Regions from separate parts of the Microbispora rosea genome, predicted to be linked through region 2. Evidence: predicted binding sites of a transcription regulator. Region 2 holds the regulator's gene; the other holds the start of a gene.
What was found. The regulator HspR, encoded in region 2, represses chaperone genes until heat shock. The targets are predictions, from matches to a motif close to ANTTGAGTCNNNNNGACTCAANT.
Positions count from the first base shown of each region.

Region 1: a site for HspR is predicted at 8,918-8,940, ahead of lon (endopeptidase La). Genes of this name have one in related genera too.

Region 1 covers NZ_JBITJO010000003.1:351,755-366,205, forward strand. Annotated here, with positions in the region: gene ACIBK1_RS14000 (response regulator transcription factor) at 1-576, shown strand, start outside; gene ACIBK1_RS14005 (LLM class flavin-dependent oxidoreductase) at 573-1,616, opposite strand; gene ACIBK1_RS14010 (HAD-IIA family hydrolase) at 1,706-2,485, shown strand; gene ACIBK1_RS14015 (hypothetical protein) at 2,528-3,163, shown strand; gene ACIBK1_RS14020 (helix-turn-helix domain-containing protein) at 3,174-3,455, opposite strand; gene ACIBK1_RS14025 (hypothetical protein) at 3,495-3,623, opposite strand; gene ACIBK1_RS14030 (amidohydrolase family protein) at 3,677-3,925, shown strand; gene ACIBK1_RS14035 (hypothetical protein) at 3,971-4,204, shown strand; gene ACIBK1_RS14040 (hypothetical protein) at 4,201-4,644, shown strand; gene ACIBK1_RS14045 (TetR/AcrR family transcriptional regulator) at 4,709-5,335, shown strand; gene arfB (alternative ribosome rescue aminoacyl-tRNA hydrolase ArfB) at 5,307-5,729, opposite strand; gene ACIBK1_RS14055 (hypothetical protein) at 5,883-6,716, shown strand; gene ACIBK1_RS14060 (HAD-IA family hydrolase) at 6,746-7,324, shown strand; gene ACIBK1_RS14065 (MFS transporter) at 7,337-8,800, opposite strand; gene lon (endopeptidase La) at 8,954-11,314, shown strand; gene ACIBK1_RS14075 (methionine ABC transporter ATP-binding protein) at 11,595-12,539, shown strand; gene ACIBK1_RS14080 (methionine ABC transporter permease) at 12,536-13,192, shown strand; gene ACIBK1_RS14085 (MetQ/NlpA family ABC transporter substrate-binding protein) at 13,214-14,047, shown strand; gene ACIBK1_RS14090 (Fic family protein) at 14,115-14,451, shown strand, end outside.
Region 2 covers NZ_JBITJO010000001.1:1,105,834-1,120,284, reverse strand. Annotated here, with positions in the region: gene ACIBK1_RS05420 (efflux RND transporter periplasmic adaptor subunit) at 1-710, opposite strand, end outside; gene proC (pyrroline-5-carboxylate reductase) at 820-1,614, opposite strand; gene ACIBK1_RS05410 (NAD(P)H-binding protein) at 1,712-2,548, opposite strand; gene ACIBK1_RS05405 (AraC family transcriptional regulator) at 2,629-3,609, shown strand; gene ACIBK1_RS05400 (ABC transporter permease) at 3,637-4,371, opposite strand; gene ACIBK1_RS05395 (ABC transporter ATP-binding protein) at 4,472-5,200, opposite strand; gene ACIBK1_RS05390 (hypothetical protein) at 5,286-5,762, shown strand; gene dnaK (molecular chaperone DnaK) at 5,953-7,818, shown strand; gene grpE (nucleotide exchange factor GrpE) at 7,851-8,459, shown strand; gene dnaJ (molecular chaperone DnaJ) at 8,583-9,755, shown strand; gene ACIBK1_RS05370 (heat shock protein transcriptional repressor HspR) at 9,760-10,107, shown strand; gene clpB (ATP-dependent chaperone ClpB) at 10,132-12,723, shown strand; gene ACIBK1_RS05360 (hypothetical protein) at 12,884-14,212, shown strand; gene ACIBK1_RS05355 (YfgM family protein) at 14,431-14,451, opposite strand, start outside.

The DNA of each region.
Region 1 (14,451 bases), on a different contig from region 2:
TTCGGCCACCGGGTGGCCGCCACCGCCGGCGACGCCGAGGGGCTGGTGAAAGCGGTGGAGGAGCACGCCCCCGACATCGTCGTCACCGACGTGCGGATGCCGCCCGGCTTCTCCGACGAGGGACTGCGGGCCGCCGTGGCGTTGCGCGCCGCGCACCCCGGGCTCGCCGTCCTGGTGCTGAGCCAGTACGTCGAGCAGACCTACGCGGCGGAACTGCTCGACTCCGGGGACGGCACCGGCGTGGGCTACCTCCTCAAGGACCGGATCGGAGAGGTCGAGGAGTTCGTGGACGCCCTGACCACCGTCGCCGGCGGGGGGACGGTCGTGGACCCGGAGGTCGTGCGTCAGCTTCTGCGCCGCCGCCGCGACCCGCTGCGGCGGCTCACCCCAAGGGAGGGCGAGGTCCTCGCCCTGATGGCCGAGGGCAGGTCGAACGCCGCGATCGCCCGCGCGCTGGCGGTGTCGGAAGCCGTCGTCGGCAAGCACATCGGGAACATCCTCGCCAAGCTCGACCTGCCTCCCGACGAGGACGCCCATCGCCGCGTCCTCGCCGTCGTCGCGTTCCTGCGCGGCTAGACCATCCCGTACGCCTGGGCGATCAGCTCGTAGGAACGCAGGCGCGCCGCGCCGCCGTGGACCTGCGTGGTGATCATCAGCTCGTCGGCCCCGGTGCGCTTGCGCAGTTCCTCCAGCCCGTCGCGCACGGTCTGCGGGCCGCCGTGCACCACCGTCGACAGCCGCTCGTGGACGAACTCCCGCTCCATCGGGGTGTACGGGTACGCCTCGGCCTCCTCCGGAGTGGGCGTACGGCCAGGCCTCCCCTGCCGCAGGCGCAGCCACGACAGCGCGCCCGGCATGACCTGGCGCAGCGCCTCCTCGTCGGTGTCGGCCGCGACGGCCGCCACCCCGATCAGCGCGTACGGCCGGTCGAGGACCGCCGAGGGCCGGAACGAGGAGCGGTAGAGGTCGAGCGCGGGCTCGGTGTTGGCGGCGCTGAAGTGGTGGGCGAAGGCGAACGGCAGCCCGAGCAGCCCGGCCAGCCTGGCGCTGAATCCGCTGGAGCCGAGCAGCCAGATCGGCGGCCGGTCGTCACCGCGCGGCACCGCCTGGATCCTCGCGTACGGGTGGCCGGGCGGGAATGCGCCGTCGAGGAAGCCGGTCAGCTCGGCCACCTGCTGCGGGAACTCGTCGGGGTCCACCTCGGCGGAGCGCCGCAGGGCGTTCGCCGTCGCCATGTCCGTGCCGGGGGCGCGGCCGAGGCCGAGGTCGATGCGGCCGGGGTGCAGCGCGTGCAGCGTGCCGAACTGCTCGGCGATCACCAGCGGCGCGTGGTTGGGCAGCATCACGCCCCCGGAGCCGATCCGGATCGACCGGGTCGCCGCCGCGAGGTGCGCGATCAGCACGGCCGGGGAGGAGCTGGCGACTCCGGGCATTCCGTGGTGTTCGGCGACCCAGATGCGGTGGTAGCCCCACTCCTCGGACCGGCGGGCCACTTCGGTGGCGTCGCGCAGCGCCTCGGTGGGCGTGGAGCCCTCGCCGACGGTCGCGAGCTCCAGGATCGACAGTGGCACCTCGGCCGTCCCGCGCGGCACCCCACGGATGTTGTCATCGCTCATGCTCGGCCCAACCTGAGGTCGCATCAGGATATTTCCGGACGTAGTGAGGGATGTGCTTCGGCACTCCGTCACCTGCCATGCTTGGACGCATGAGCGAGCGAAAGCCCATCGAGTCGTGGCTGTCCGACATGGACGGGGTGCTGGTCCACGAGGGGCAGCCGGTGCCGGGTGCCGACGAGTTCATCAGGCGCCTGAAGGAGTCGGGGAAGCGGTTCCTCGTCCTGACGAACAACTCGATCTACACCCCCCGCGACCTGTCCGTACGGCTGCGCGCGGCCGGGCTGGAGGTGCCGCCCGAGTCGATCTGGACCTCCGCGCTGGCCACCGCCAAGTTCCTCGCCGACCAGCGGCCCGAGGGTTCGGCGTACGTGATCGGCGAGGCGGGGCTGACCACGGCCCTGCACGAGGCCGGCTACGTGCTGACCGACCTCGACCCCGACTACGTGGTGCTGGGCGAGACCCGCACCTACAGCTTCACGTCGATAACGCGGGCGATCCGGCTGATCGACAACGGCGCGCGCTTCATCGCGACCAACCCCGACCCCATCGGCCCCTCGACCGAGGGCTCGCTTCCCGCCTGCGGCGCGGTGGCCGCGATGATCACCAAGGCGACCGGAGTGGAGCCGTACTTCATCGGCAAGCCCAACCCGATGATGATGCGCAGCGCGCTCAACCGGATCGACGCGCACAGCGAGACCACCGCGATGATCGGTGACCGCATGGACACCGACGTCGTCTGCGGCATCGAGGCGGGACTGCACACGATCCTGGTGCTCACGGGCGTCACCCAGAAGGACCAGATCGACCGTTATCCGTTCCGGCCCACGCAGGTGGTCAACTCCGTGGCCGACCTCATCGACCTGGTCTGAACCTGACGGGTTCCGTCAGGTACGGGTGCCATGCTGGCCGGCATGAACCATCGCGTCTACCTGGAACTCGGCCCCAAGAAGGTCTTCGCCTGCTCGATCGACTGGCCGGGCTGGTGCCGCATCGGCAAGACGGAGGAGGCCGCGCTCGGCACGCTCGTGGACTACACGCCGCGCTTCCGGGTGATCGCCGAGCGGGCGGGGCTGGAGTTCGCGCCGGGGGAGCCGGAGGTCGTCGCACGGGTCAAGGGCGACAGCACGACGGACTTCGGCGCGATCTCCGCCATCCCCGGCTTCGACCGGGAGCCGGTCGACGCGCCGGAGGCCGCGCGTGCGGCCGCCCTCGCCCGCGCGGCGTGGGCGGTGTTCGCCGAGGTGACCGCGGCGTCTCCGGAGGAACTGCGCAAGGGCCCCAGGGGCGGCGGCAGGGACCGGGACAAGATGGTCTCCCACGTCGTGGAGGCCGAGCGCGCGTACGCCCGGAAGATCGGCGTGCGGCACAAGCCCTTCAAGGACGAGGCCGGCCGCATCGCCATGCGCGAGGACATCGTGCGGGTGCTCGAGCGGCCGGCCGAGGCCTTTCCGCCCGGTGGTGAGGGCTGGCCCGTCCGATACGCCGCGCGCCGCATCATCTGGCACGTGGTCGACCACATCTGGGAGATGGAAGACCGCCGGCTCTAGGACAGCGCGTCTAGGAGAGGGCGTCGGCGGCGCGCAGCGCGAGGGCGACGACGGCGGCGTCCTCGGGGACGCGCACGTCCCGGCCGGTGAGCTCCCGGAAGCGCGCGAAGCGGTGCTGCACGGTGTTGCGATGGCAGTACAGGGCCGCGGCCGTATCGGCGACCGAGCCCGACCCGGCCAGGGCGGACAGCGGGCCCAGCGCCTGCTGCGCGAGCTCGGCCGCCGGCTCCCTGCTGCCGCCGACGAAGACGTCCAGCCAGGCGTCCTCCAGCCGGGATACGCCGCAGCGCACCCCGCGAGCGGATGTGCCGCAGCAGCATGTCCAGCCCGGTCAGCGCCAGCCCAGGGCCTGGCGGACGCCGTGCCGCGCCCGGTGCCGTTCGAGGACTTCGTCGAGGGCATCGCGCTGGCCGGCCGGGTGGCGGCCGGCGAGGGCCACCAGCTTCACCGAGCCGGGCATCGGACGCGGGCTGGCCGGCAACGGCGTCTGGGACCTCGCGGCCTTGCACCGCCATGTGCTGCGACCACGAGGGGGAGCCGGGCAACCGGGGGCTGCTGCAGCAGGACGCCGAGGCGCTGCGCGCGTACACGATCGGCTCGGCGTACGCCGCCGGGGAGGAGCGGCACAAGGGCACGCTGTCGCGCGGCAAGCTGGCCGACTTCGTCGTCCTGGGCGACGACCTGCTCGCGGTCGCCCCCGAGCGGATCAAGGAGGTCGCCGTGGTCGCCACGGTCGTCGGCGGCGTCTTCGTCTTCGACTAGGCCGGCCTGTCCGCCAAAAAGTGGTACGTTGTTACCATGGTAACAGTGCAGCGGACGCAGACCGGCCTTCGCGTCGAGCGCAACACCTTGAAGGTGCTCAAGGGCCTGGCCGAATACCTGGACATGTCCCTCGGCGACCTCGTGGAGGGAATCGTCCTGCACGCCTTCGAGGGCAAGTCGCCGTTCGGGCCGGAGACCCTCGCGAAGATCGGGCAGCTCAAGGAGGTCTACGGCCTGACGCTGACGGCCGCCGACGCCCACCGGCTGGAGGAGAGGTGAGTGCCGGGCCGCGGCGTCGCCGCCTCACCGGTAGGCTCCGGGTCGCGCTCGCGCCCGCCGAGGCCTTCCGGCTGTTCACCCCGTACGGCGAGCGGGACTGGGTGGAGGGATGGGAGCCGCGGTTCCCGGAACGGGTCACGGACGACACGGCGCCCGGCACGGTCTTCCAGACCCATGGGCACGGGGCGACCACCACATGGATCGTCCTGCACCGTGAGCCCGGCCGGTCGGTCTCCTACGCCCGTGTGTGCGAGGGGGTACACGCCGGCACCGTCGGCGTGACGCTCGCTCGGGCGGAGCGCGGGCACAGTGATGTGACGGTCACCTACGACCTCACCCCGCTCACCGCCGCGGCCGAGGCCGACCTGGCCGCCTTCGCCGCCGACTACCCGGCGTTCCTCCGCTCCTGGGAGGACGCCATCGCCGCCCATCTCGGATAGCCGCCCTGTTGGACGGCCGCGCCTGCAGCAAAATGGACCAGTGAGTCCAGAAGAAGGAGGGGCAATGGGGGCGCTGACCACGAAGGGGGCCGCCACGCGGCGTCGGATCGTCGAGGGTGCGGCCGAGACGATCCGCGAGCGCGGGGTGATGGACACCACCCTTGACGACGTGCGCGCCCGGACGCGCACCAGCAAGAGCCAGCTGTTCCACTACTTCCCCGGCGGCAAGGAGGAGTTGCTGCTGGCCGTGGCCCGCTTCGAGGCCGACCGGGTGCTCGCCGACCAGCAGCCCTACCTGGGCGAGCTCACCTCGTGGACGGCTTGGCAGGCCTGGCGTGACCGCGTCGTGGAGCGCTACCGCGAGCAGGGGCGGCAGTGCCCGCTCAACGTGGTGATGTCGCAGGTGGGGCACAGCACACCGGGCGCCCAGGCGGTGGTGACCGAGCTGATGCTTCGGTGGGAGGCGGAGATCGCCGCCGGCGTGCGGCACATGCAGGCCGCGGGCGAGATCGACCTGGGCATCGATCCCGGGCAGGCGGCGGCCGCGCTGCTTGCGGGGATTCAAGGAGGCGTGCTGCTCCACCTGTCCACCGGCCGGCTCACCCACCTGGAGGCGGCGCTGGACGTGGGCATCGGCCACCTGCGCGGCAGCGTGGCGCGGCTCAGTCCTCCGTACGGCGCAGGCGCTTGAGGTCGGAGCGGTGTTTCTTGGCGGTCAGGCGGCGCTCGACCGCGCCCTTGGACGGCTTGGTGGGACGGCGCCGCTTGGGCGGCGGCGCGATCGCCTCGCGGAGGAGGGCGGCGAGCCGTTCCCGCGCCGCCTCCCGGTTGCGCAGCTGCGAGCGGTATTCCGAGGCGGCCAATGTGATCACACCGTCGACCAGGCGGGCGGCGAGCCGTTCGAGCGCGCGGGCCTTGAGCGCCGGGCCGAGGGCGGTCGTCCCCGCGAGGTCGAAGCTCAGCTCGACCCGGCTGTCGGTGGTGTTGACGCCCTGGCCGCCGGGGCCGGACGAGCGGGAGAATCGCCAGGCGAGTTCCGCTTCGGGCACGACGACCGAGCCGCGCACGTGCAACGGGCCTGTCATGACGTTCCTTCCTCGATCGGGACGCCCAACCTATCTCGGTGAATATCACCACCGCTTGCCATTTATCACCGTAAACGCGGCGGGTGGTTGTCGCGGTCCAACGCGTCGTGCACAGTGACCCCCGTATTCCAGTCGACAGGGATGGGCGGGAGCATGACCTCGATCGTGGGCGTCCACGGCATCGGCAAGTACCACTACTACGAGGAGGCCGGCGGGTCGGCGGGCGGCGCCGCCGAGGCCGTGCGGACCAAGTGGAACACCTATCTGCACCAGGGGCTCACCGGCCGGGCGGACGGCGCGGGCCGGTACTTCGCCGAGATCGCCTACTACGCCCACCACCTGCACGGCGGGCCGCCGAAGCCGCCGCGGCAGATGGAGGCGCCGGCCAAGCTGGTCCTCGCCGACTGGGCGGTCCAGCTCGGCGGCCCGTTCCGCGACGCGGCGGGGGAGTCGCTCACCGGTCTCGCGCACCGGCTGGCCGAGTGGCTGCTGACGAGGATGGGCCCGCAGGCCGTGCGGTTCGCCCAGGACTTCTGCCCGGAGGTGGCCGCCTATCTGGGCGGAGGAGACCCGCGCGTGCGGGCCCGCGACGCGGTAGCCGAGGTCGTCCGCAGGCGCCGTCCCCGGGTGGTGGTCGCCCACTCGCTCGGCAGCGTCGTGACGTACGAGGCGCTGTGGGCGCATCCCGATCTCTCGGTCGAGTTGCTGGTGACGCTGGGCAGCCCGCTCGGCATGCGCGACGTCGTCTTCGAGCGGCTCGCGCCGGTCCCGGTGCGGGGGCGCGGGGCGCGCCCGCCGGGGGTGCGCCGCTGGATCAACATCGCCGACAAGGACGACATCGCCGCGATCCCGGCGGTGCTGGCGTCGTGCTTCGACGGCGTCGAGCGGGACGTCTCCTGCGACATCGACTGGCTCGACTTCCACACCGTGCGCAACTACCTGCGCTGCGGGAGCGCCAACGAGTACCTCAAGCCCTATGTGACCTGATTCCGAACACAGGTTACGATCGTACGACCATGAAGATTGTGCTTTTCGACTACGGCAACGTCGTGTCACTTCCCCAGGACCCCGAGGACGTCGCGCGCATGGCGGGAGGTGATCCGGGGTTCGAGGACCGCTACTGGGAGGTGCGGCTCGACTTCGACCGCGGCTCGCTCGACCCGGCCGCGTACTGGTCCCACGTGTACGGCAGGCCGATCGGCGGAGCCGAGCTGGACGCGGTCGTCGCCCTCGACGCGGCGAGCTGGTCGCGGCCCAACGAGGAGACCGTGGCGATCATCGACGAACTGGCCGGCGTCGGGGTTCCCATGGCGCTGCTGTCCAACATGCCGGTCAGCATCGCCGAGAGCATCGACACGCTGCCGTTCATGCGGCCGATCGGCCCCCGGTTCTACAGTGGCCGGATGGGCCTGGTGAAGCCGGAGCCGGAGATCTTCCACGAGACCGTGGCCTGGCTCGGGGCGGCCCCCGGCGACCTCGTCTTCGTGGACGACAGGCCGGAGAACGTCGCGGCGGCCGAGCGGGCGGGGCTGGCCGCCGTCCACTTCCACGACGCCGCGGCCCTGCGCGAGGACCTCAAGAGACTGCTGGCCTGATCCGCAAACCCGTCAGGTGTCCGAGCTCGCCGACGGGCGGGGGCCGAGGGTAGGCGCCTCGACCGGGCAGCCGGGGGCGGGCGGCTCGGGCGCGGACGCCAGGACGTTCCTCCTGATCGTGACGAACGTGACGGCCGCCGCGACGACCATCATGGCCGCGGCGGCCAGCATCGAGGTGTGGAACCCGCGGGTGAACGACACCGGGGAGTCGTAGGCCTCCCCCGTCAGCCCCACCAGCGGCGGGACGGCGGCGACGGCCAGGAGGCCGCCCGTCCGGGCCAGGGCGTTGTTGATCCCGCTCGCCACGCCCGCGTACCGCTCCTCCGCCGTGGCGAGCACGGTCGCGGTGAGCGGGGCGACGGCCGACGACAGGCCGAGCCCGAACACGACCGCCGCGGGCAGCACGTCGGCGAGGTAGGACGCGTCCGGGGCGATGCGGCTCATCAGCAGCAGCCCGGCCGCGCACAGCAGGATGCCTCCCGTCATGGGGAGGCGCGGGCCCACCCGCTTCGCCAGTTCGCCCGCCCGGGGCGACAGCAGCAGCATGAGGATCGTCACCGGGAGCATCGCCGACCCGGCGGCGATCGGCGAGAACCCGGCCGACACCTGGAGCTGGACCACCAGCAGGAAGAACACCAGGCCCATCGCCGCGTACATGACCAGCGTGACGACGTTGACCGCGGTGAACTCCCGCGAGGCGAAGACCCCCACGGGAACGAGCGACCGGGGGGAGCGCCGGATCTCCACCACCACGAAGCAGGCGGCCAGGACGATCCCGGCGGCCAGCGGCGCCAGCCCGTCGCCCGCCAGGATCAGGCCGTACGTCAGCCCGGCCAGCGCGGGTGCGGCGAGGACGGTCCCGAGCACGTCGAAGCGGCCGTGCGGACCGGCGTCCCGGGTCTCGGGCACGTGCCGGGCGGCGACGCCGACCACGACGGCGGCGAGCGGCAGGTTGAGCAGGAACACCCACCGCCAGCCCGCCGTCTCGACGAGCCAGCCGCCGAACAACGGCCCGAGCGCGGCGGCCACGCCGCCCAGCCCCGACCAGGCGCCGACGGCGCGCGGCCGGTCGTCGGGCGCGAAGCTCGCCTGGATGATCGCCAGGGACCCGGGGATCAACAGGGCCCCGCCGACGCCCTGGAGTGCGCGGGCGAGCACGAGCACGGGCGTGTTCGGCGCGGCCCCGCAGAGCGCGGAGGCCAGGGCGAACCAGACCACCCCGGCGACGAAGATCTTCCGTCTGCCCAGCCGGTCGCCCAGCGACCCGCCCAGCAGGATCAGCGCGGCCATGGTGAGCGTGTACGCGTTCACGGTCCATTGGAGGCCGGACATTCCGGCGTGCAGGTCGCGCCCGAGAGCGGGAAGGGCCACGTTGACCACGGTGCCGTCGAGTGTCGCCATGCCCGACCCGAGGACCGTGGTGAGCAGCACCCACCGGCCTGGCGCCGAGCGCAGCCGGATATGTCCGGATGTCATGGACGCCATCATGCGTTACCCGGAGGAGTGGCCGCGCCCAACGGCAAGGTGGATTACACAATTACGATCGCTCACAGCGAACTGACGCAGAACAGGGAACAGGATCGGACTCCTGTTAGTTGAGCCGACATAACTCAACCTACTGGAGTGCTGATGTCCCAGATCCTTCCCGTCCTTCCGCTCGACGACGAGGTCGTCCTGCCCGGCATGGTCGTGCCCCTCGATCTGTCGGACGCCGAGGTCCGCGCCGCCATCGACGCAGCCCGTGCCAGTGGCGAGAGCACGGTCCTGCTGGTGCCCCGCATAGACGGCCGCTACGGCCCTGTGGGGGTGAGCGCCGTCGTGGAACAGGTCGGCCGGCTGCCGGGCGGCGAGCCCGCGGCCGTGGTCCGCGGCGTCGACCGCATGCGGGTCGGCACCGGCACCACCGGCCCCGGCGCGGCGCTGTGGGTCGAGGCGACCGTGCTGGAGCCGGTCACGACCGGAGCGAGAGCCGAGGAGCTCGCCAAGGAGTACAAGGCCCTGACCACCACGATCCTGCAGAAGCGGGGCGCGTGGCAGGTGGTCGACGCGGTCAACCAGATCGTGGACCCCGCCGTCCTCGCCGACAGCGCGGGATACGCCCCCTGGCTGCAGACTCCGCAGAAGTTGCTGCTGCTGGAGACCGCCGACCCCGCCGAGCGGCTGGACAAGCTGGTCGGCTGGGCCCGCGACCACCTCGCCGAGCTGGACGTCGCGGAGACCATCCGCAAGGACGTCCAGGAGGGCATGGAGAAGCAGCAGCGGGAGTTCCTGCTCCGCCAGCAGCTCGCGGCCGTGCGCAAGGAGCTCTCCGAGCTGAACGGCGAGCCCTCCGACGAGGAGGAGGACTACCGCGCCCGCATCGAGGCCGCCGACCTTCCGGAGAAGGTCAGGGAGGCCGCGCTCAAGGAGGTCGCCAAGCTGGAGCGGGCCTCCGACCAGTCGCCGGAGAGCGGCTGGATCCGCACCTGGCTCGACACCGTGCTCGACATGCCGTGGAAGGTCCACACGACCGACTCCTACGACATCGCCGGGGCCCGCGCGGTGCTCGACGCCGACCACACGGGTCTGAACGACGTGAAGGACCGCATCGTGGAATACCTCGCGGTGCGCAAGCGCAGGGCCGACCAGGGGCTCGGCGTGGTCGGCGGCCGCCGCAGCGGCGCCGTCCTCGCGCTGGCCGGACCTCCCGGAGTCGGCAAGACCTCGCTCGGCGAGTCGGTCGCCCGCGCCATGGGCCGCAAGTTCGTCCGCGTCGCCCTCGGCGGCGTCCGCGACGAGGCGGAGATCCGCGGTCACCGGCGCACGTACGTGGGGGCGCTGCCCGGCCGCATCGTCAGGGCGATCCGCGAGTCGGGCTCGATGAACCCGGTCGTGCTGCTCGACGAGATCGACAAGGTCGGCGCCGACTACCGGGGCGACCCGACGGCGGCGCTGCTGGAGGTGCTCGACCCGGCGCAGAACCACACGTTCCGCGACCACTACCTGGAGGTCGAGCTCGACCTGAGCGACGTGCTGTTCCTCGCCACGGCCAACGTGCTGGAGCAGGTGCCGGGGCCGTTGCTCGACCGCATGGAGATCGTCACGCTCGACGGCTACACCGAGGACGAGAAGGTGGCCATCGCCCGCGACCACCTGCTCCCGCGCAACCTGGAGAAGGCGGGCCTCACCGCCGACGACGTGACGGTGGAGGAGGCGGCGCTGCGCCGCCTGGCGGGCGAGTACACCCGCGAGGCCGGCGTCCGCTCTCTCGAGCGCTCCATCGCCCGGATCCTGCGCAAGGTGACGGCGAAGCTCGCCCTGGGCGAGGCCGAGCTCCCGCTGACGGTCACCGCCGGCGACCTGGTCTCCTACCTGGGCCGGCCGCGTCACGTGCCCGAGTCGTCCCTGCCGGAGGCCCGGCAGCGTACGGCGGTGCCGGGCGTGTCGACCGGCCTCGCGGTGACCGGCGCCGGCGGCGACGTCCTCTACGTCGAGGCGTCGCTGGCCGACCCGGAGACCGGGGCGACCGGTGTGACCCTGACCGGCCAGCTCGGCGACGTGATGAAGGAGTCGGCGCAGATCGCGCTGTCCTTCCTGCGGTCGCGGGGCGCCGAGCTGGAGCTGCCGGTCGGGTCGCTCAAGGACAGGTCGGTGCACATCCACGTGCCCGCGGGCGCGGTGCCCAAGGACGGCCCGTCGGCCGGTGTCACCATGACCACGGCCCTGGCCTCGCTGCTGTCGGGCCGGCCGGTCCGCGCCGACGTGGCGATGACCGGTGAGGTGTCCCTCACCGGGCGGGTGCTGCCGATCGGCGGGGTGAAGCAGAAGCTGCTGGCCGCCCACCGGGCGGGGATCACCACGGTGCTCATCCCGGCGCGCAACGAGCCCGACCTGGACGACGTCCCGGCCGAGGTGCTGGCCGACCTCACCGTCCACGCGGTGAGCGACGTGCGCGAGGTCCTCGACCTTGCTCTCACCCCGGCGACGGTCGCCCGGCAGGCGGTGGCTTGAGGTGGCCTGACTCACTCCACACGGCCCGCGTCTCCGTCGTCCCGGAGGCGCGGGCCTTTCCTGTGAGAAAGCACACATTTCCGGTATGGAATAAGGAATGCCTCACATCCTGTTTCAGCCGGTCGTGAGCGTATCGAACCTGGTGAACCCGCACGTGCGAGGGTGTCCCGCGGCCTGAACATCGTCGGTCCGCACCCTCCCCACGAAGGCACTCACCAATGACGCTCTCCCCGCTGCCCGATCCGATCCTGCGCCGGATCACGTCTTCGAAGGACGGCAAGTGATCACGGTTTCCGGCCTGCGCAAGGCCTACGGCGACGTCGTCGCGCTCGACGGCGTCGACCTCCACGTCGGCAAGGGCGAGGTCTTCGGCGTGCTCGGGCGCAGCGGCGCGGGCAAGAGCACCCTGCTGCGCTGCGTCAACCTGCTCGAACGCCCCGACGAGGGCGTGGTGACCGTCGACGGGCGCGAGCTGACCGCCCTCGGCGCGGCCGACCTGCGCGGCGCCCGCCAGCGCATCGGCATGATTCACCAGCACTTCGCGCTGCTGTCGTCGCGCACGGTGGCGGGCAACGTGGCCTTCCCGCTGGAGGTCATGGGCGTCGGCCGGGCCGCCCGGGCCCGGCGCGTCGCGGAGATGCTCGACCTCGTGGGCCTGGCCGACCGCGCCGGGGCCTACCCCGCGCAGCTGTCCGGCGGCCAGAAGCAGCGGGTCGGCATCGCGCGGGCGCTCGCCGCCGAGCCGTCGGTGCTGCTGTCGGACGAGGCCACCTCCGCGCTCGACCCCGCCACGACCCAGTCGATCCTCGCCCTGCTCCGGCGGCTCAACCGGGAGCTGGGGCTGACCATCCTGCTCATCACCCACGAGATGGACGTCATCAAGGCCGTCTGCGATTCGGCGGCGATCATGAGCGACGGGCGGATCGCCGAGGCGGGCCCCATTCCCGAACTGCTCGCCACCCCCGGGTCGCGCCTGGCGGCCGAGCTGTTCCCGCTGCCGTCCCCCGAGCCCGGCACCGTGACGGTCGCCCTGGCCGCGGACCAGACCCTGCTGTCGCGTCTCGCGCGTACGCACGACGTGGACGTCGCCATCGCCGCGGGCGCGGTCGAGCAGGTGGCGGGGATCCCGGCCGGCCGCCTGCGGCTGCGGATCACCGGAGCCGGCACGGCCGCCGCCCTCGCGGAGCTGCGCGGGCGCGGGCTGCTGGTGGAGGAGGACACATGACCTGGTCGGAGATGAGCCCCCTGCTGTGGGAGGCGACCGGGCAGACCGTCGTGATGGTGGGCTGGTCCACGCTGTTCACCGTGCTGTTCGGGCTGCCGCTCGGCGTCTGTCTCGCGGGGACGGACCGGGGCGGGCTGTTCCCCGCGCCCGCCGTGCGGCGCGTGCTCGGGCTGGTCGTGAACGTCGGGCGGTCGCTGCCCTTCATCGTCCTCATGATCGCGGTCATCCCGGTCACCCGCGTGCTCACCGGCACCACGATCGGGACCGCCGCCGCGGTGGTCCCGCTGACGATCGGCGCGGTGCCGTTCTTCGCCCGGCTGGTCGAGACGGCGCTGCGCGAGGTGGGCCGCGACGTCGTGCAGGCGGCCGAGGCCATGGGGGCGGGCCGCGCGAGGGTCGTCGCGCGCGTCCTGCTGCCCGAGGCGCTGCCCGGCCTGGTCGCCGGGCTGACCGTCACCGTGGTCACCCTCATCTCCTACTCGGCCATGGCCGGAGTGATCGGCGGCGGCGGTCTCGGCGACCTCGCCGTCCGCTACGGATACCAGCGCTTCGAGACCACGCTCATGGTCGTCACCGTGGTCGTCCTGGTCGTCGTGGTGCAGCTCGCGCAGACCCTGGGCGACGCGGTCGCCCGTCGTCTTTCCCACCGTTAACCCTTCGAAGGAGTCTTTCCCATGCGTAGAACGCTCGGCCTCGTCATCGCCGCCGTGGTCGCGCTCGTGTTGTCCGCCTGCGGGTCCTCGTCTTCCGGCACGGCTACCGCCTCCGGCACGGCGGCGGCGGACGCCCCGCTCAAGGTCGGCGTGAGCCCGGTGCCGCACGCGCAGATCCTGAAGTACGTTGCGGACAACCTCGCCGCCGCGAAGGGCCTGAAGCTGGAGGTCGTGGAGTTCAGCGACTACGTGCAGCCCAACCTGCAGCTCCAGGACGGCCAGCTCGACGCCAACTACTTCCAGCACAAGCCCTACCTGGACGACTTCAACGCCTCCAAGGGCACCAAGCTGAGCTTCGTCGCCCCGGTGCACCTGGAGCCGCTCGGCCTGTACTCCAGGAAGGTCAAGGACCTCGCCTCACTGCCGCAGGACGGCACGGTCGCCGTGCCCAACGACGCAACGAACCTCGGACGGGCGCTCAAGCTGCTCGCCGACAACGGCGTGGTCACGCTGAAGGACGGCGTGGGCACCGCCGCGACCGAGCGCGACGTGACCGGCAACCCCAAGAACCTGACCTTCCGCCCGCTGGAGGCCGCCCAGCTCCCGCGCTCGCTCGACGACGTGGACGCCGCCGTGATCAACGGCAACTACGCGCTGGAGGCGAACCTCAGCCCGTCCTCCGACGCGCTGGTGCTGGAGAAGGCCGAGGGCAACCCGTACGCGAACGGCCTGGTGGTCGCGCAGGGGCACGAGAGCGACCCGCGGGTGAAGACGCTGGCCGGGCTGCTGACCGGCCCCGAGGTGAAGAAGTACATCGAGGACACCTTCAAGGGCTCGGTCATCCCCGCCACCTGACGGGCACATACATGGACGAATCATCCAGTCGCTTGACTGAATGATTCGTCCATGCTGTCATGGCCAGATGTTGTACGCCACACCGGCACTGGACGCCGCGGACGAGAAGGTGCTCGCCGAGATCGAGGAGATGCGGCGCGACCTGAAATACCGGCTGGCCGAGGCGCACCGCTGGGACGGCCTGCTCCGGCGGCAACTGCAGGCGCGGGCGATCCAGGGGTCGAACTCCATCGAGGGCTACCGCGCCAGCGTCGAGGACATCGAGTCGATCATGTCCGGTGAGGACCCGCTGGAGACGTCGGCGGCCGTGGCGCGCGAGATCTCCGGCTACCGGCAGGCGCTCACCTGCATCGGCACCCTTTCGCGGGCGTGGGCCTTCCGGTACGACGCGGGCCTGCTGCACG
Region 2 (14,451 bases):
GGCGCCCTGACGACCAGGGCGTCCACGGTCTGCTCGGCCGCGCGCACGGCCGCCCTGGTCTGCGACCTCGACGCGGCCCGCAGGGATGCCATGGACGCGCTCAGCCCGCTCATCCCCGCGCTCACCTGGCCGCTCATCTGTGACAGCGTCTTGTCGAGCGAGCGGGCCAGTCCGTCGAGCACCTCGCCGAGCGCCCGCCGCTGGGCCCGCTGGCGCTTCTCGGCGGCGTCGATGGCGGCCAGCAGCCGGGTTCTGGCCGCGCGGTCGCCGATCGACCTGGCCGCCTTCCTGGCCTCGGCGAACGACCGGGCGACGTGCGCGTCGAGCGAGCCCGGCAGCCGCGGGCGCGGCAGCCGTACGCTCACCGGAGCGCCGCCCGCGCCTCCAAAGGAGACCGGGCGGGCGGCCTGCCGGTCGGCCTCGCGCGCGGCGGAAAGCTGCTGCCTGGCCTGCGGAGAGCCGATCCTGGCGAGGATCTGGCCCTTCTTCACCGTGTCGCCGTCCTGGACGTACAGGCGGGTGACCGTGCCGGACGCGGGAGCGGTCAGGGTGGCGGTCGCACGCGCGCCCACCGTCGCAGGGGCCTCGACGACCTCGCTGACGGTGGTTCTCGTCACCAGGGCCACCGGGGGCTTCTGGGGTTCCGAGGACGTGCATCCGGCGGCGAGCAGGACGGCGAGAAGCGGGACGACCCCGCGACGACACGTCACCCGCCAATCGTAAAGCGGTGGTCATCTCCCGTCTCGGGAACCCCGGTCGGCACAGGGCAAAGTGCGGCAACCGGGGCAGCCGTCCCCGAACCGGGGCGAGCGCCTTCCGTCAGCCGCCGGCGAGACGGCGGCTGCGCTCGCAGGCCGCCTCGATCGCGTCGAGGAACGCGGCCCGCACTTTGTGGCGCTCCAGCTCGGCGATGGCGGAGATCGTGGTGCCTCCCGGTGAGGTCACCGCCTCGCGCAGGATCACCGGGTGCTCCCCGGAGTCGCGCAGCATGATCGCGGCGCCCACGATCGATTGGGTGACCATGTCGAGGGCCGCGGCGCGCGGCATGCCCAGCAGGATCCCGGCGTCGACCATGGCCTCGACCAGGTAGAAGAAGTACGCCGGGCCGCTGCCGGACAGCGCGGTGGCGGCGTCCTGCTGCGACTCGGGGATGCGCAGCACCTTGCCCACCGGGCTGAGCAGTTCCTCGGTGCGCTTCAGATGCTCCTCCGAGGCGTGCGCCCCTGCCGAGATGACGCTCATGGCCTCGTCCACCAGGACGGGCGTGTTGGACATGACGCGGACGACCGCCACGCCGTCCCCGAGCCTCGCCTCCACGAACGCGGTCGTGATGCCGGCGGCCACCGAGATCACCAGCCGGTCGGCGGCCACGTGCGGGGAGATCTCGGTCAGCAGCGCGCTCATGTCCTGCGGCTTCACCGCGAGGATCAGCGTGTCGGCGAGCTTGGCGGCCTCGGCGTTGCCCGCGACGCGCACGCCGTACCGCTCGCGCAGCGCCTCGGCCCGCTCGGGCCTGCGGGCCGTCGCCACGATCTCTTCCGGCCGCAGACCGGCGCGTACCAGCCCGGAGAGCAGGGCCTCGCCCATCTTTCCTGTGCCGAGAATCGCGATCATTCCTGCACCTCTTCTGGGCTTCGCCGGGATCTCCCCGCAGCTTACCGACCCCGCGGAACGGAGCCGAATGCGCTGCGCCGCGGCCTGGCCGACAGGGTCAGTTCCAGTGGCCCGCGGCGGCGGTCTCGGCGACGTAGTCCTCGAACCGCCGGGGCGGCCGGCCGAGGGCGCGTTCCACGCCGTCGCAGGGCTCGGCGCCCCGCCCGTCGCGGATGTCCACGAGGAGACCGGTGAGCAGCCGCGCGGCGTCGGACGGGACGCCGTTCGCGACCTGGCGTTCCACGAAGGCCTCGGGGTCCACGTCGACGTGCCGGACCGTGCGTCCCGTGGCCCTGCCGATGAGCTCGGCCGCCTCTCCGAAGGCGATGGCCCGCGGGCCGGTCAGGTAATGGATCCGGCCGCTGTGGCGCTCCTCGGTCAGCGCCGCCGCGGCGACCTCGGCGATGTCCTCGGCGTCGACGAACGGGGTGCGCCCGTCGCCGGTGGGCAGGGCCAGGGCCCCGGAGACGATCCCCTGCCGCCAGAAGGCCTCGCTGAAGTTCTGCGAGAACCAGTCGGGCCGCAGGATGGTCCAGCCGACGCCCGAGTCGCGCACGGCCTGCTCCGCGGACTTCAGCGGGTGGTCGTCACCGGCCTCGCCCACGCCGTGGGCGGACAGCAGGACCAGCCGCCGCGCGCCCGCGGCCACCGCCTCGGCGACGAGAGCGGGGACGCGCGCCCGGCGGTCCAGGCCCGGCCGCAGGTCGGGCTCGACGATGTAGACGGCGGCGGCCCCGTCGAGCGCGGGCGCCCAGGTCTCCGGCCTGCCCCAATCGAACAGGACGTCCTCTCCGGTGCGGGATGCCGTACGGGCCTGCGTACCGGCGGCCTTCAGGCGCCGGACGACGCGGCGACCGGTCTTGCCGGTGCCGCCGAGAACGAGGATCTTCTCCATGCCTCAAGGAAACCGGGGGTAGCCAAGACAATCCATGGGAGAACGTCCCTCATTCATTTGTGAGCGTCTAGCGTGACGGCATGGACGTGCTGAGCGATCTGCTCCATCGGGCTCATGCCAGGAACGCGCTGGTCAGGCAGTTGATTCAGCGTCCGCCGTGGGCGCTGGCCTTCACCGGCGCCCCTCCTCTCACGGTCGTGGCCGCGCTCGGCGGCCACGCGTCGGTCCGGCTCGACGACGCCGGCGTCGCGCCGGTGCGCCTGGCCCCGGGTGACATCGCCCTCATCGGCGGCGCCCATCCGCACACGATCGCCGACGATCCGTCCACCCCGCCGCAGGCCGTGATCCACGGGAGCAGGAAACTCCTCATCGGCGACGGCGTGGCGGCGGCCGGGGCGGCGGCCGGGGTGATGGCCAGGGCGATGGTCGGGGTGCAGCGGAGTCTCGGCCCGCGCACCTACGGCGACGGCCTGCCCGGGGCCACGATCATGCTCAGGGGCGCCTGCGAACTGCGCGGCGAGGCCGGCGTCCGGCTGCTGGGCATGCTGCCGGCGTTGGCGGTCGTGCCGGCCGGGCCGCGCACCCGGGCGGCCCTGGATCTGCTCGCCGCCGAGGTCGCCCGCGACGAACCCGGCCAGGACGCCGTCCTCCACCGGCTGCTCGACCTCGTGCTCGTGCTGGCGTTGCGGGCCTGGTGCGCCGGACCGGGGGCTTCGGTCCCCTCCTGGCACCGGGCGCTGGCCGATCCCGTCATCGGCGAGGCGCTGCGCCTGCTGCACGAGCGTCCCGCTCATCGGTGGACGGTCGCCGAGCTGGCCGCCGGGGCCGGCATGTCCCGCGCCGCCTTCGCCGCGCGCTTCAGGAGCATGGTGGGCGAGCCCCCGCTCACCTACCTCACCGGCTGGCGGATGACCCTGGGAGCCGATCTGCTCAGCGACACCGATGCCACCGTCGCCGCCGTGGCCCGCGAGGTCGGCTACGGGGACGCGTTCGCGTTCAGTGTGGCGTTCAAGCGTGCCCACGGCGTCAGCCCCTCGGCCTGGCGCCGCCGGACGCACTGATGCGGCGGCGGCGCTCAGGGGATTCGGTCAGGAGGTTCGGCGGCGCAGCGTGGCGGCGCCGAGCAGAAGGGCCAGCACGGCCGACCCCGCCACCACGACGACGTCGCGCCAGAACTCGCCGCCCGGGTCGGCGTCCGCGACCGCGTGCGCCATCGCCTCGATCGCGTACGACATGGGCAGCACGTCCGAGATCCACTCCAGCAGGGTCGCCATCTGCCCGCGCGGCACGAGGATTCCGCCGAGCAGGATCTGGGGGATCATCACGATCGGCATGAACTGCACGGCCTGGAACTCCGTACGGGCGAACGCGCTGCACAGCAGGCCGAGCGCGGTGCCGAGCAGGGCGTTGAGCAGGGCGACGAGCACCAGCGGCCACAGCGGGCCGGGCAGGTCCATGCCCAGCCAGGTGAGGGAGACGGCCAGCGCCAGCGCCACCTGGGCACACGCCGCCAGCCCGAACGCGAGGCCGTAGCCGAGGAGGAGGTCGAGCCGGCCGAGCGGCATCGCCATGAGGCGCTCCAGCGTGCCCGACGTGCGCTCGCGCAGGGTCGCGATCGAGGTGATGAGGAACATCACCAGGAAGGGGAAGACGCACAGCAGGATCGGCGCCCAGTGGCCGAACGCGCGCTCGTCGTCCATCACGTAGTAGAGCAGGATCATCACCAGCGTCGGCACCAGGACCATGAGCGCGACCGTCCGACGATCGTGGCGGAGCTGGGTCATGATCCGCCTGGCCGTGGCGAGGGTGATCGCGAGACTCATGCCGCCTCCTCGCCTTCGGTGCGGAGTGGGGTCGTGCCGGAGGCGCGCAGGCGAACACCGCGCCGGACGCTGTGCCTGTCGATTCGCTCGCTGCGCTCGCTCACGCCGCCGCCCTTTCCTCGATCAGGCGCAGGAACGCCTCCTCCAGGTCGGTCGTGCGCGTGCGCGTGCGCAGGGCGTCCGGGGTGTCGTCGGCGAGGATCTCCCCCTGACGCAGCACGATCAGCCGTTCGCACCGCGCGGCCTCGTCCATGACGTGGCTGGAGACCAGGATCGTGGTGCCGCCCTCCGCCAGTCGGTGGAAGAGCGTCCACAGCTCCTGCCGCAGCACGGGGTCGAGCCCGACCGTCGGCTCGTCCAGCACGAGCAGTTCCGGACGGCCGAGCAGGGCCGCGGCGAGCCCCGCACGGCCCAGCTGACCGCCCGAGAGGGTGGACGCGAGCCGGCCGGCGGCGCCGGCGAGCCCCACCTCCGCGAGCACCCGCTCGGGGTCGTCCTTCGGCGCGCCGAGCACGGCGGCGAAGTAGCGCAGGTTCTCCAGCACGGTCAGGTCCCGGTAGACCGCCGGGCTCTGCGTCGAGTAGCCGATCCTGCGGCGCAGGCCCGCGCTCCCTGCGGGTTCGCCGAGCACGCTCACCTCGCCGCCGGACACGATCTGTACGCCCACGACCGCCCGCATGAGCGTCGTCTTGCCGCAGCCGCTCGGCCCGAGCAGGCCGGTGACCTGCCCTCGGGGCACCTCGAAGGTCAGGCCGTGCAGGACCTCCGCCCCGCCCCGGACCACCCGCAGATCCCGTACGGCGATCGCGGGACCCGATAAATTCATCATGTGATGAAATTAGACCCGCGGCACGGGCGCGTCAACGCTTGAGCGGCCGGTCGAACCACAGGCTCTTCACAGCCGTGTAAGGGGCATGAGAAAGCTCTGGCTCGTGGCCCTCCTGTTCCTGGCGGTCGCCTGCGGAGGGACCTCCTCCACCTCGGCCTCACCCGAGCAGCCCGAGGCCTCCCCCTCCGGCACCGGAGCCGATCACGGCTCGTCCGCGCCCGCCTCGCCGGTCGGCCCGTCCGGCGTGCCGAGCGGCACTCCGTCTCGCGTGACGCCCGCCGGCCCCACGCTGAACCCGCACAAGGTGCCGTGGGAGAGCGCCACCCCCACAGGGGACGGCAGGTCCCTCGACGTCGTGTGGTGGTCCGGAGTGGAGCCCTGCAACGTGCTCGACCGGGTCGAGGTGACCGAGACCGCGCGCGAGGTCACCGTCACCCTGTACGAGGGGCAGGACCGGCGTTCACCCGACGCCGTCTGCATCGAGATCGCGATCATGAAGAGCACGAAGGTGCACCTCAAGGCCCCCCTTGACGGCCGGAAGGTCGTGGACGGGGCGAAATAGATCACGTTCCGCCGCCCGGCATGTCCGTCCCAGACGGGGCAGAGAGGACCGTCCACACAAGTTCGTGATGACGGGATGAAACCCGCGCGCTCCAGGGTTGAGCCCCATAGACTCAAGACGTTTGACAGACCCCTCGGCGGGGCTAGTATTTGAGTCTGACCGACTCAACTTTGACTACAAGGACGTACTCATGGCACGTGCGGTAGGTATCGACCTGGGGACGACCAACTCTGTCGTCTCGATCCTCGAGGGCGGCGAGCCCACGGTCATCGCGAACGCTCAGGGCTCGCGGACCACGCCGTCCGTGGTCGCGTTCGCGAAGAACGGCGAGGTTCTCGTCGGCGAGGTCGCCAAGCGGCAGGCGGTGACCAACGTCGACAGGACCATCCGCTCGGTCAAGCGCCACATGGGCACGAACTGGTCGATCGAGATCGACGGCAAGAAGTTCACGCCCCAGCAGATCAGCGCGTTCGTCCTGCAGAAGCTCAAGCAGGACGCGGAGGCGTACCTGGGCGAGAAGATCAACGACGCGGTCATCACCGTTCCGGCGTACTTCAACGACGCCCAGCGGCAGGCCACCAAGGAGGCCGGCCAGATCGCGGGCCTCAACGTGCTGCGCATCATCAACGAGCCCACCTCCGCGGCCCTGGCCTACGGCCTCGACAAGGAGAAGGACCAGACCATCCTGGTCTTCGACCTCGGCGGCGGCACCTTCGACGTGTCCCTGCTCGACGTCGGCCAGGAGGACGGGCACGGGTTCGTCGAGGTCAAGGCCACCAGCGGTGACAACAACCTCGGCGGCGACGACTGGGACCAGCGGGTCGTCGACGAACTGGTGACCCGTTTCAAGAACGCGCACGGCGTGGACCTGGCCAAGGACAAGATGGCCCTCCAGCGCCTGCGCGAGGCGGCCGAGAAGGCCAAGATCGAGCTGTCGGCCCAGACCGAGACCACGATCAACCTGCCCTACATCACCGCCTCCTCCGAGGGTCCGCTGCACCTGGAGGAGAAGCTGACCCGGGCGGAGTTCCAGCGGATCACCGCCGACCTGCTCGAGCGATGCAAGGGCCCCTTCCACCAGGTCATCAAGGACGCGGGCATCAAGATCGCCGACATCGCCCACGTGGTCCTGGTCGGCGGCTCCACCCGCATGCCGGCCGTGTCCGAGCTGGTCAAGGAGCTGACGGGCGGCAAGGAGCCCAACAAGGGCGTGAACCCGGACGAGGTCGTCGCCATCGGCGCCGCGCTCCAGGCCGGTGTCCTCAAGGGCGAGGTCAAGGACGTCCTGCTGCTCGACGTCACCCCGCTCAGCCTGGGCATCGAGACCAAGGGCGGGATCTTCACCAAGATCATCGAGCGCAACACGACGATCCCGACCAAGCGCTCGGAGGTCTTCACCACGGCCGAGGACAACCAGCCGTCGGTGCAGATCCAGGTCTACCAGGGCGAGCGCGAGATCGCGGCGTACAACAAGAAGCTGGCCACCTTCGAGCTGACCGGCATCGCGCCGGCCCCGCGCGGAATCCCGCAGATCGAGGTCACCTTCGACATCGACGCCAACGGCATCGTGAACGTGTCCGCGAAGGACCTCGGCACGGGCAAGGAGCAGTCGATGACCATCACCGGCGGCTCGGCCCTGGGCAAGGACGACATCGAGCGCATGATGCGCGAGGCGGAGTCCTACGCCGAGGAGGACAAGCGGCGCCGCGACGAGGCCGAGGTCCGCAACAACGCGGACTCGCTGGCCTACCAGACGGAGAAGTTCCTCCGCGAGAACGACGAGAAGGTCCCGGCCGACGTGAAGACGGAGGTCAACGACTCGCTCGCCGAGCTGAAGAAGGCGCTGGAGGGCACCGACATCCCCGCCATCCGCACCGCCGCCGAGAAGCTCGCCACGGTCAGCCAGAAGATGGGCTCGGCCATCTACGCCCAGTCGCAGGCCGGCGCCGAGGGCGCCCCGGCCGGCGCGGACGCGGAGGGCGCCCAGGCGAAGGCCGACGAGGACGTGGTCGAGGCCGAGATCGTCGACGACGAGCGGGAGGGCGGCCACAAGTGAGCCCGCGTGAGAGCGGTTCCGAGGAGGAGCCGGTGATCCGCGACAACCGCAAGATCGACCCGGAGACCGGCATGGCTCGCGAGGCCGCCGGGGACGCCCCCGAGGCCGCCCCCGGAGACCAGGGCACGCAGACGGCGGCGGCGCCCGCCTCGGGGTCCGCGACGGACCTGCTCGCCGAGCGCACCGCCGACCTGCAGCGGCTCCAGGCGGAGTTCAGCAACTACCGCAAGCGGGTCGAGCGCGACCGGATCGCCGTCAGGGAACAGGCCGTCGCGAGCGTGCTCACCGAGCTGCTGCCGGTGCTCGACGACATCGGCCGCGCCCGTGACCACGGCGAGCTCACCGGCGGGTTCGCGAAGGTGAGCGAGTCGCTGGAGGCGGCCGTCGGCAAGCTGGGCCTGACCGCGTACGGCGTGAAGGGCGACCCCTTCGACCCGACCGTGCACGAGGCCCTGCTGCACAGCTACTCGGCGGAGGTGACCGAGCCGACGTGCGTCGAGATCCTCCAGCCGGGCTACCGGATCAACGACCGGATCCTGCGGGCCGCCCGCGTGGCGGTCGCGGAGCCGAGCGAGGATGCCGCGGCGCCGGAGGAGACGGCGGCCGGCTCCGGCGAGTCCGGCGAACCGGACGCGAACTGAGACCGCGGGGTCTCTCCCGATCGGCGAAGATCGGGAGAGACCCGCGAGGGCGCCCGTGACGACAGCCACGGGGGCCTGCGCGGAACACCGATTCACTCCCCTTTCGTGCGAAGGAAGCGATAGATGAGCACCAAGGACTACTTGGAAAAGGACTACTACGCCGTCCTTGGTGTGCCCAAGACCGCGAGCGCCGAAGAGATCAAGAAGGCGTACCGCAAGCTCGCCCGCAAGTACCACCCCGACGCCAACCCGGGGAACAAGGAGACCGAGGAGAAGTTCAAGGAGGTCTCCGAGGCGTACGACGTGCTCTCCGACGTCAAGCGGCGCAAGGAGTACGACGAGGCGCGCACGCTCTTCGGGTCGGGCGTCGGCGGCTTCGCGGGAGCGGGGGGCCCGCGCGGCGCCGGCGGCGGCTTCAACTTCGACCTCGGCGACCTGTTCGGCGGCTCGGGGTCGAGCGAGCGGATCGGGGACCTGTTCGGGGGGTTGTTCAACCGGGGCGGAGCGGGCACGCGCACGACCACTGCCCGGCCACGGCGCGGCCAGGACGTCGAGTCGGAGGTGACGCTCGCCTTCGGCGAGGCGGTCGACGGCACCACCGTGTCCCTCCGGCTCACCAGTTCCGCCGCCTGCACCGCCTGCGGCGGCACGGGGGCGAAGGCGGGCACCACGCCACGGGTCTGCCCGACCTGCGAGGGAACCGGAGCGGCCAGCCGCAACCTCGGCAACTTCGCCTTCTCCGAGCCGTGCCGCGACTGCCGCGGCCGGGGCCTGGTGGTCGACGACCCCTGCCCCGTCTGCGAGGGCAGCGGGCGCGGCAAGAGCACCCGTACGATCCAGGCCCGCATCCCGGCCGGGGTCGGCGACGGCCAGCGCATCAGGATCAAGGGCAAGGGCGCGCCCGGTGAGAACGGCGGCCCGGCCGGGGATCTCTACGTGCTGGTCCACGTCAAGCCGCACCCCGTGTTCGGGCGCAGCGGGGAGAACCTGACCGTCACCGTCCCCGTCACCTTCCCCGAGGCCGCGCTCGGCGCCGAGATCAAGGTGCCGACGCTCCGGGGGATGCCGGTGACCCTGCGCATCCCGGAGGGAACGCCCAACGGGCGGACGTTCCGGGTGCGTGGCCGTGGGGCCCCCCGCAAGGACGGCACGAAGGGCGACCTGCTGGTCACCGTCCAGGTCACGGTGCCCCAGACCCTCGACGACAAGGCCCGCGCGGCCCTTGAGGAGTTCAGGAACGCCACGGAGGGCCAGGACCTTCGCGAAGAGCTGATCAAGCAGGCCAGAAGCGAGTGAGCCGATGGATGCCAGGTTTTTCGACATCTCCGACGACACCCCCGTCTATGTGATCTCCGTAGCCGCCCAGCTGTCCGGGCTGCACCCGCAGACGCTCCGCCAGTACGACCGGCTCGGGCTCGTGAGCCCCGGCCGTACGGCGGGGAGGGGGCGGCTGTACTCGACAAGGGACATCGTGCTTCTGCGCGAGGTCCAGCGGCTCTCCCAGGAGCACGGCATCAACCTCGCCGGCATCAAGCGCATCCTCGAACTCGAAACCGAGAACATGCGCCTGCACGAGGAGGTCACCCGGCTCAGGGGTGAGCTCACGATGTTGCGGGCACTGGTCCGCTACGAACTGCCACCTGCCTGATCGGCGGAAACGAGGCATTCACATATGGACTACAAGTTCACCCAGAAGAGCCAGGAGGCCCTGTCCGCGGCCGTCCGGCGTGCCGCGGCCGACGGCAACCCCGAGGTCGCGCCCGCGCACCTGCTGACGACCCTGCTCGCGCAGAACGGCGGCATCGCCGGTTCGCTGCTGCAGGCCGTCGGCGCGGACCCCCGGCACCTGCGTGCCCAGGCCGAGGACCTGCTCGACCGGCTTCCGAAGGCGCAGGGCTCCACCGTGAGCGCGCCGTCCAGCTCACGCCAGCTGCTGACCGTGCTCAACACCGCCGCGCAGCGGGCCAAGCAGCTTGAGGACGAGTACGTCTCGACCGAGCACCTGCTCGTCGGGCTGGCCACCGACGGCGGGCAGGTCGCCGACCTGCTCAAGGCCGCGGGCGCCACCCCCAACGCGCTGCTGGAGGCGTTCGAGAAGGTCCGCGGGCACGGGAGGGTGACCAGCGAGACCCCCGAGGACACCTACCAGGCGCTGGAGAAGTACGGCGTCGACCTCACCGAGCGGGCGCGTTCGGGCAAGCTCGACCCGGTGATCGGGCGCGACAGCGAGATCCGCCGGGTCATCCAGGTGCTGTCGCGGCGCACCAAGAACAACCCCGTGCTGATCGGCGAGCCCGGCGTCGGCAAGACCGCCGTGGTCGAGGGCCTCGCCCAGCGGATCGTCGCGGGCGACGTACCCGAGAGCCTGCGCAACAAGCGCCTGGTCGCGCTCGACCTCGGCGCGATGGTCGCGGGCGCCAAATACCGCGGCGAGTTCGAGGAGCGCCTCAAGGCCGTGCTCAACGAGATCAAGGAGAGCAACGGCCAGATCGTCACGTTCATCGACGAGCTGCACACGATGGTCGGCGCGGGCGCCGCCGAGGGCGCGATGGACGCCGGCAACATGCTCAAGCCCATGCTGGCCCGCGGCGAGCTGCGCATGATCGGCGCCACCACGCTCGACGAGTATCGCGAGCGCATCGAGAAGGACCCGGCCCTGGAGCGGCGGTTCCAGCAGGTCTACGTCGGCGAGCCGACGGTCGAGGACACGATCGCGATCCTGCGCGGGCTCAAGGGCCGCTACGAGGCGCACCACCAGGTGCAGATCTCCGACAGCGCCCTGGTCGCCGCCGCGACGCTCTCCGACCGCTACATCACCGCGCGGTTCCTCCCCGACAAGGCCATCGACCTGGTGGACGAGTCGATGTCGCGGCTGCGCATGGAGATCGACTCGCGTCCGGTGGAGATCGACCAGCTCCAGCGGATCGTGGACCGGCTGAAGATGGAGGAGCTCGCGCTCGCCAAGGAGACCGACGAGGCCAGCCGGCAGCGTCTGGAGAAGCTCCGCGAGGAGCTGGCCAACCGCCAGGAGGACCTCAACGCCCTGGTCAGCCGCTGGGAGCACGAGAAGGCCGGGCTCAACAAGGTCGGCGAGCTGAAGAAGCAGCTCGACGAGGCGCGCGGCGCGGCCGAGCGGGCCCAGCGCGACGGCGACTTCGAGGCGGCCTCCCGTCTCATGTACGGCGATGTGCCGCGGCTGGAGAAGGAACTGGCCGAGGCCACCAAGGCGGCCGAGAAGGCGGAGGCCGAGGCCGAGCCGATGGTGAAGGAGGAGGTCGGGCCCGACGACATCGCCGAGGTCATCTCCTCGTGGACGGGCATCCCGGCGGGCCGGCTGCTGGAGGGCGAGACCGCCAAGCTGCTGCGCATGGAGGACGAGCTGGGCAGGCGCCTGATCGGCCAGCAGCAGGCCGTCCAGGCCGTCTCCGACGCCGTGCGACGGGCCAGGGCCGGCATCTCCGACCCCGATCGGCCGACCGGCTCGTTCCTCTTCCTCGGCCCCACCGGCGTCGGCAAGACCGAGCTGGCCAAGGCGCTCGCCGAGTTCCTGTTCGACGACGAGCGGGCCATGACCCGCATCGACATGAGCGAGTACAGCGAGAAGCACAGCGTGGCCCGGCTGGTCGGCGCACCGCCCGGATACGTCGGCTACGAGGAGGGCGGCCAGCTCACCGAGGCCGTGCGGCGCAGGCCCTACACCGTGGTGCTGCTCGACGAGATCGAGAAGGCCCATCCCGAGGTCTTCGACATCCTGCTGCAGGTGCTCGACGACGGCCGGCTCACCGACGGGCAGGGCCGCACGGTCGACTTCCGCAACACGATCCTGATCCTCACCTCGAACATCGGCTCGCAGTTCCTCGTGGACCCCACGATGGAGAACGAGGCCAAGCACGAGGCGGTGATGAACGCGGTGCGGGCGTCGTTCAAGCCCGAGTTCCTCAACCGGCTCGACGACATCATCGTGTTCGACGCGCTCGGCACCGAGGAGCTGTCGCAGATCGTGGACCTGCAGGTCGCCCGGCTCGCCCAGCGCCTGTCCGACCGCCGTCTCAAGCTGACCGTCACCTCGGCCGCCCGCGACTGGCTCGCGCTGACCGGCTACGACCCGCTGTACGGCGCGCGCCCGCTACGCCGCCTGATCCAGTCGGCCATCGGCGACAAGCTCGCCAAGGAGCTGCTGTCGGGGGCCATCCGGGACGGCGACGAGGTAATCGTCGATGTTGACGAAGCAGGTGACACGCTGACGATCCAGCCCTCTCGGTAAGGTCTTCCCCACCATTGGGGCAAGCGCGCCCCGCCCTTTCCTCTCGCTGCTACGTTCGGCGTTCGTCGGACTACCGTACGCGATCAGGGGGACGTGGATGTCCAGGACATCACGAAGTATTCGAGGGCGGTGCGTCGCGCTTGCGGCGGTCACTGCCGGGGTGAGCTGGCTCACCGGGGGCCCGGCGATGGCGAAGGACGGAGCGCTGGCCGACGCCTGCCGGGCCCAGACCCGCGACGTCACCGGCCACGACGCCACCGGCCGCGACCTCACGGGAGGACTGACCACCCTTCCGGCGGCGGGCGTGCTGAGCATCGCCGACGCGGCCGGAGCGGCAGCCGGGCAGGGGCACGACTCGCTTCCCACAGGCTCGGCCACGGTCGCCCGGACCATCCCGGGGCCCTCGGCGCTGCCGGCCGTGCCCGGCCCCCGTACGCTGCCGGGCACGGCATCCGGTGCCGCCAAGGCCGCTCCCGCCGTTCCCGGTGTTCCCAGCGTTCCCGGGGCCACAGCGGCGCTGCCCGCACCGGCGGGCGCCGCGAAGACGCTTCCCGCCGACGCCACGACCCTCTCGGCGCCCGCGAAGGCGGTCTCCGCGCCGGTGCACAACGCCGTGGCCGGCGCCACGGCCGTCGCCGAGCCGCGCCGCGCGCCCGCCGTTCCCGGGGCCGACGCCAAGACCCTGTTCCCGGTCAGGAGCACCGTGCCCCTCCTGGCCGTCGCCCCTGCCAAGCCCAGCACCGCGAACGCCTGCGCGCCGCAGGCGCTGCGGACCGCGCCGGCCGCCCGGGAGCGGGAGCACCCCGTCGCGCAGGGGAATCCGAAGAAGAGCCACCGGCATCCCAAGCCGCAGGACGAGTCGGCGGGCGCGGCGACCCGGGGCGACTCCGCCCAGGGCCGGGCGGCGCAGAAGCCGGGGACGCAGAAGCCGGGGACGCAGAAGCCGGGGACGCAGAAGCCGGGGACGCAGGAGCCGGGCCAGAGGCCGGATGCGCGGAACCAGGGCGCACAGGGCGCTCTCGCGCCCCAGGGCGTGTCCAACAGCACCAGCTCGCAGAGCGGCGCCTCGGGCCAGGAGCAGAGCACGAAGACCTTCCCGGTGAAGGACCGCCGCCACCGCAAGGCGCACCACCCCCACAAGCAGCCCGGCGTCGCGGCTCCCGCCCAGGGCGCCAATCAGGCGGGTCAGGCCGGGCGGCCCATGCCCGGCACGCGCAACACCGCCCTGGCCGAGGGCGAGCGCAAGAAGGGGACCAAGGACAAGCGTCAGCGGGACGACGCCGCGCGCGGGCAGGGAACCGGCATGGGCGTGGAGCCTGACGTCGCGGACGGCCGGCACGTGCCGCGGCTGCGGCCGCGCGTGTACCCCAAGGCGGCCTCGCACCAGCAGGTCGGCGACATCACCGCCCCGGCCGCCCTCACCAAGGCGACGGACACCCGCGCGGTGACCGATTTCGCCGCCGCGACCGGCAAGAAGCTCCTGCCGTAACCCCCGATCCGCCGTACGACGCGTAAGACGGCGGCCTTGCGGCCGGCGGCCCGGGTTCGGCGACCGGGCCGCACGACGAGTGGTTCGCCGGGCGAGTTCGAGAAGACAGCGTGACCAAGGGGCCGTGACGCACGGCCCCTTTTCACATGCCCTCACACCGGCCGGCGTACGTGACCGCTGCGACCCGCGCGGCCCCGAAGCCGGGATGCGGGAAGGACTCAGCGGGAGACGTCGAGGAG